Regions from separate parts of the Ruminococcus bromii genome, predicted to be linked through region 1. Evidence: predicted binding sites of a transcription regulator. Region 1 holds the regulator's gene; the other holds the start of a gene.

What was found. The regulator HrcA, encoded in region 1, represses chaperone genes, less so after heat shock. The targets are predictions, from matches to a motif close to TGTTAGCACTCNNNNNNNNNGAGTGCTAACA.
Region 2: the regulator HrcA is predicted to act here: its motif matches at 1,683-1,713, upstream of QDI94_RS03700 (co-chaperone GroES).

The regions. Positions count from the first base shown of each region.
Region 1 is NZ_CAKMVP010000003.1:1,527,982-1,531,401, reverse strand. Features, by position in the region: gene lexA (transcriptional repressor LexA) at 1-192, shown strand, start outside; gene QDI94_RS07660 (NUDIX hydrolase) at 204-605, shown strand; gene QDI94_RS07655 (hypothetical protein) at 658-915, shown strand; gene QDI94_RS07650 (hypothetical protein) at 1,112-1,387, opposite strand; gene hrcA (heat-inducible transcriptional repressor HrcA) at 1,526-2,629, shown strand; gene QDI94_RS07640 (nucleotide exchange factor GrpE) at 2,659-3,216, shown strand; gene dnaK (molecular chaperone DnaK) at 3,288-3,420, shown strand, end outside.
Region 2 is NZ_CAKMVP010000003.1:723,591-727,010, forward strand. Features, by position in the region: gene groL (chaperonin GroEL) at 1-1,324, opposite strand, end outside; gene QDI94_RS03700 (co-chaperone GroES) at 1,356-1,640, opposite strand; gene QDI94_RS03705 (PASTA domain-containing protein) at 1,910-3,420, opposite strand, start outside.

The DNA of each region.
Region 1 (3,420 bases):
CACCGCACACCTGTTGCGGAGAACGGCGAAATCGTTGTTGCTCTTGTCGGTGACGAGGCGACCGTAAAGCGTTTTTACAAGGAAAACGGTCACTTCAGACTTCAGCCTGAAAACGATAATTTTGAACCGATTATAGTTGACGAAGTCGCTTTGCTCGGCAAGGTGATCTCGCTTGTAAGATATTTTGATTAAAAGGATTAGCTATGAAAGTTAAATTTTACAGCCTTAATACAGACAAGCCGTTGAAATACGCCGTAATTTGTGCGAGATACAACGGAAAATGGGTTTTCTGCAAACACAAAAATCGTGATACATATGAAATTCCGGGCGGTCATCGTGAGGACGGCGAAGATATTGAAGCAACCGCAAAGCGTGAACTTTGGGAAGAAACAGGGGCGAAGGATTTCGAGATCTGTCCCGTATGCATCTATTCGTTCACGGATTACGGAATGCTCTATTTTGCGGAAATTCGCAGTTTCGAAGAACTGCCGCCGCTTGAAATTGAAAAGATTAATCTTTTTGACGATATACCAAAAAATTTGACATACCCTACAATTCAGCCGTTCCTTTTCGAAAGAGTACAGGAGTTTTTAGAAACGAAATAACAAAATACTGTTTGCAATCTGCAAGATAATACATTTGAGAGGAAGTGATAAAATGCGTGACTATGTGATTTACGATATGTACACAGATGACAGAATGTTTCGTTACGAGGTCTATAAGCACCCGAACGGAATGTACGAAGTGTGTGTTCAGTCGAGAGAGGCGGAAGATTTTGCCGTGAACGAGCAGTACCTCTACTGCGACATTCCCGAAGAAGTCACACATTTTACCGACACTCTCGAAAGAGCAATAGAAATCGGCGACTGCAAGCTGTACTGCCTGATCGGCGAGTATCTTGCACGCTGTTCGTGAAGCCGGACTGTGAAGTACAGCCGCAGTGTGCTGTGTGTTAGGCTGAGCCGATTTTACGGCTGTTCCTTCTGCTATATATGATATATATAAATGCTTTCGGCTGATTGACGGTAAAACAAATTTGTTATTCATTTAAAAGAATCGGGCGGCAGAATTTTTATTTCTGCCGCCCGATTCTTTTGTGTGTAATGTTTACTTATTTTCTTTTTCTTGTGAACCAATATATCAATCCAAGCACAATCAGAAAACCGCCGAGGATGCAACGGAAGACTATATTCAGCGTACCCTCAAACATCGGATAGCCTGCAAAGGTTCGCAGACCGTACCACACGGTCATAAAGATAAAGAACAAAGCCATCAAAACAGCGAGCAAGCCTTGGTGTTCATGACGGTATTTGATTCCTATGACAACCATAAGAACGGCAAGAGCTGCCCAAAGCCATACATACATATTTTGAAGAAATTCGCCCATAAAATTCACCCTTATATTATTGCTAAGTAGATTATAGAGTATCGGCTGCGCATTGTCAAACCGTGTTATGTGATGATTTTCTGAAAACGAAAAAATTTTTCAAAAACGCTTGACTTTTACTGACTTTGGTATTATATTATGAGTATAGCAATTAGCACTCAACCGTTGAGAGTGCTAAAACAGCAAAATCCGACACGAAATGAGGTGAACGGTATGGAGCTGGCTGAAAGAAAAAAGAAAATATTATCGGCAGTAATTGAAAGCTATATCAACACAGGCGAGCCGATTGGTTCAAAAGCGTTGATTAACGAAACGGGACTTGAGGTTTCATCGGCAACGGTGCGAAATGACCTTGCAGACCTTACAAATAAAGGCTACTTGGTTCAGCCGCACACCTCGGCAGGACGAATTCCAACGCTGCAGGGTTACAGATACTACATCGACAATCTGATGAAAATTACCCCCGTAACCCAAGGCGGACGGGAATATGTTGAATCCGAGCTTTATAAAAGTGCAGATTCCCCCGAGAGTATTCTCAAAGAGGCGAGCGGCGTTATTTCAAGGCTGACAGGCTGCACGGCGGTAACAACAACACCTTCGGGCGAGGAAAGCAGAATCCACAGAATAAGATTTGTTCAGACAGGTTCGCACACGGCAATGGCTGTTGTGATTGCCTCAAACGGAATCATAAAAACAAAGCTGTTTCGTTGCGATTTCCTTTTGAACCCCGAACTTTTGACCGTGTTTGACAAAGCATTCAATGAAATCTTTTCGGGAATGAAGCTTTCATCGGTCAACCGACCGTTCATTCAAACAGCGGCGGCAAGGCTCGGTGAGCTTTCAATGTTTACCCCGGGAGTGCTTGTGGCAATTATGGAGGCCTGTGAAACGGCAAAGGAAGTCAGCGTTTATCTCAGCGGTGTGACAAAGCCGTTGTTTATGTCCGATGTCAATTTTCTTAACGCACGAAATGTTATGGAGTTTCTGAACAACAGACACGACCTTGCGGAAATGCTTGAAAATCTTCCGCTTGACACCTCCGTCAGCATAGGCGGCGAAAACAGCAGAACAGAGCTTGCAGGGAGTGCGGTAATCTCCGCACGATACCGACTTGACGGCAATCCGTCAGGTGTGCTTGCGGTGATAGCACCCGTGAGAACGGACTACGCAAGAGCAATTTCAATTCTTGAATGTGTGTCCGACAGCGTTAGCACTCTCATTGATGAGCTGATAGAAATATGATAAATAAAAATCCTTGAAGGAGGATAAAGATGACTAAGAAAAAATCCGAGAAAACCGAAGAAAAAAAGGTTTCCGAAGAAACAGTCGCAGAAGAAACTAGGGCTGAAAATACCGAAGAGCCTGCAAAGGATGAAAATGCAGACAAAATCAAGGCTCTTGAAGATGAGCTTTCGGCACAGAAGGATAAGTATATGCGACTTGCCGCCGAGTACGACAATTACCGCAAAAGAACGGCAAACGAAAAGCTTTCAATCTATGACGATGCAACTTCAAAGGCTTGTATCGAGCTTCTCCCCGTTGCAGACAGTGTAACGCTTGCTCTTGCAAATCTGAAAGATGCCGATCCCGACATCATCAAGGGTATTGAGCTTATTTCAAATCAGCTTGCAAAGAGCTTTGAAAAGTTAAAGATTGAGTCCTACGGCAAAGCAGGCGACGCGTTTGATCCGAATCTGCACAATGCGGTTTCAAAGATTGAAGACGAAAACCTCGGTGCCGACACAATCGCAGCCGTTTATCAGACGGGTTACAAAATCGGTGACAAAATTATCCGTCACGCAATGGTACAGGTTGCCAACTGTGACTGATTTCATATATAAATATTCAGCAGAAAACACACAAACAAAAACAATTAAAAATTCAATTGGAGGAATTTATCATGGCTAAGACAATAGGTATAGATTTAGGTACAACAAACTCATGCGTAGCAGTTATCGAAGGCGGCGAGCCTGTAGTTATCGCTAACGCAGAAGGCGCAAGAACAACTCCGTCTGTTGTTGCTTTTTCAAAAG
Region 2 (3,420 bases), 800 kb from region 1:
CAATCTTAGCACCTGTCTTAGCGTCACCCTCGAGAGTGTCAACGAACTCAGCAACAGCCGGAATAGCGTTCATGCAAGCGATACCGCCGCCTGCTACGATACCCTCTTCAACAGCAGCCTTTGTAGCGGCAAGAGCATCCTCAATACGGAGCTTCTTTTCTTTCATTTCAACTTCTGTTGCAGCACCAACCTTGATAACTGCTACGCCGCCTGCGAGCTTTGCAAGACGCTCCTGAAGCTTTTCACGGTCAAAGTCAGATGTTGTTGTTTCAATCTGCTGTCTGATCTGAGCAACTCTGCCCTTGATAGCTTCTTTATCGCCTGCACCGTCAACAATGATTGTGTTTTCCTTTTCAATCTTAACCTGACGGGCAGTACCGAGCTGGTCAACTGTTGTATCCTTGAGTTCAAGACCGAGGTCGGACGTGATTACAGTACCGCCTGTGAGAGTTGCAATATCCTGAAGCATTTCTTTTCTTCTGTCGCCAAAGCCCGGAGCCTTTACTGCAACACAAGTGAATGTGCCTCTGAGTTTGTTAAGTACGAGAGTTGTAAGAGCCTCGCCCTCAACATCTTCGGCAATGATAAGGAGCTTCTTGCCCATCTGAACAATCTGCTCAAGAAGCGGTAAAATTTCCTGTGTAGTTGAAATCTTCTTGTCTGTAATGAGGATAAGCGGATTGTCAAGCTCTGCAACCATCTTATCTGTATCAGTAACCATATAAGGAGCGATGTAACCTCTGTCGAACATCATACCCTCAACAACCTCACTGTATGTTTCGGCTGTCTTTGACTCCTCAACTGTGATAACACCGTCTGTTGTAACCTTTTCCATAGCCTCTGCAATGAGCTTACCGATAAATTCATCCTGTGATGAAACTGTGGCAACTCTTGCGATATCGTCTGTACCCGATACCTGCTTGCTGTTTTTCTTTACAGCCTCAACTGCAACATTTACAGCGTCTGCAATACCCTTTTTAAGTACCATTGGGTTAGCGCCTGCAGTTACATTCTTCATACCCTCTCTGATAAGAGCCTGAGCAAGAAGTGTAGCTGTTGTAGTGCCGTCGCCTGCGATATCGTTAGTCTTGATAGAAACTTCCTTTACAAGCTGAGCACCCATATTTTCAAAAGGATCTTCAAGCTCAATTTCCTTTGCAATTGTTACACCGTCATTTGTGATGAGCGGAGCACCGAACTTTTTGTCAAGAACAACATTTCTGCCCTTAGGACCGAGTGTGATTTTTACGGTATCTGCGAGCTGGTCGATACCTTTCATTAAAGCCTTTCTTGCCTCTTCGCCGTATGCGATTTGTTTAGCCATTGTAAATTACCTCCGTATATTTAACAGTTAATTATTCAAGAGTTGCGAGTATGTCTGACTGGTTCACGATTGTGTACTCTTCGCCGTCAATCTTTACCTGTGTGCCTGCATATTTGCTTGCGATTACCTTATCGCCAACGCTGACATACATTTTTACTTCCTTGCCGTCAACGACACCGCCGGGGCCAACAGCAACAACGGATGCGAACTGTGGCTTTTCCTGAGCAGCAGATGAAAGAATGATGCCGCTCTTTGTTTTCTCCTCAGCTTCTTCAACTTTTAAAACGACTCTGTCGAGTAATGGTTTGATTGTCATAAATACAGCCTCCTGTAAAAATTTATAAATTGCATTTCAATTGGTTAGCACTCTTGTTTCCTGAGTGCTAATTATATTTTATACCATTTTCAAAAAATGTCAAGAGAAATTTGACTATTTTTGACCTTTATTTTGTGACAGTTTTCTGAAAATTTTTATAATGTGATTTTTATCGGGCATATTACGATATTTAATAATAATTCTCGTTTTATCAAAAAAAATAAGACGAACCGAAAAAGTCCGTCTTAAAAGCTATGTTGTTTAGTTAATCAGTTTGATGATTGCGTATTTGTCTGTTCTTTGCCTTTGCTGACAATGAGAATTACAGTTGAACCGTATTCAAGAGTATCACCCTCAACATGTTCCTTATAGCGGATAACTCTGCCCTCGGCAACCTTGTCACTGTACTCATACTCTGCAGTTGCAAGAAGTCCCTGAGCGGCAATGTCCGACGCTACGGAATCAAGCTTTTCGCCCTCAACCTTTGGGAGAGTTCTCATCTGTGAACCCTTGCTTACGCAGATACTTACTACAACCGAATCTTCCTGCGTAATTTTTGAGCCTGCGGCAGGTGACTGCGACATAATCTTACCCTCTGCATAGTCATCACTGTATTCGTCGTTAAGCGTTCTGTAAATTGTGATATTACTGTTGCCTTCGGCACTCTTTACGGCATCTTCATATGTCATTCCCACATAGTTCGGAATTGTTGCACCTGTCCACTCGGTACTCTGAGTAGAGCTTACGCTTGCGTCGGTATTGTTAGCAAACATTCCGGCAAGAGGGTTCTGCATCAGCCAAAATACGCCTGCGATACCGAGAACAAGGACTGTTACAGCGGCAGCAATAATAATTATTGACGCGTGCGACATACCGTTAGAGGTTTTGCGCTTACGCTCGTTCTTTGAGAGATTCATACTTGCGGTTCTTGAGATTTCATCCTGAATTGCCTTTGCTGTATGGGCAACGGAAAGCTGAGAACGAAGCTCGTCAAAATCTGTGATACGGTTTTCTCTTTCAACCTGCAAGCCGTTTGCAAGAGCCGAAACAACATGCGGTGGGAGCCGCTTTACGGTTGTTGTGCTCATAAGAAGTCTGCTGTCCTTACGGCGCTCAACGGCACTCTTTGGCATATGACCTGTAAGCGCATAGAAAAGCGTTGCACAAAAGCCGTAAATATCGGTAATATCGTCAAGCGGAAAATTGTCATCGTACTGTTCGGGAGCAGCACTTCCCGAGAAAAGCTGTGATTTAAGAGGCGTACCTCTTTTGCGTTCATTTTCAGATGCAAATCCGGAAATCTTAACCTTACCCGTTGCCGTTATATACATATTTTTAGGCGCGATTGCATAGTGACCGACGCCTCTCTTATGAAGAGCTTCAAGAGCGGAAATTACAGGCATAAAAAGCGGTCGTGCAATATCCCACTCAAGATGACCGTTACTGCGTTCAACATACTCTTCAAAAGGAATGAGATCCTCGTTTTCCTCAACAACATAAACCGTGTTGTTCTCTTCAAAAATGTTGTGAACATTCATAAGAGCAGACAATTCACGAAGCTCGGAAAGAATTTTATAATAGTTGAGAAAATCATCTTTGAGCTTATTATAAACCAGACGATTTTCATAGTTAATTTTAACCTCTGCAGTTCCCTCGTCACGGGAAAAAAGTCCGATGGGAAGAAATTCACAGATGATTACGATGTCACCTGTCTGTTTGTCGTGGCTAATATAGCGCGTGCTTTCACCGTTGGTATCAATTCCTGCACCGACAATATAGC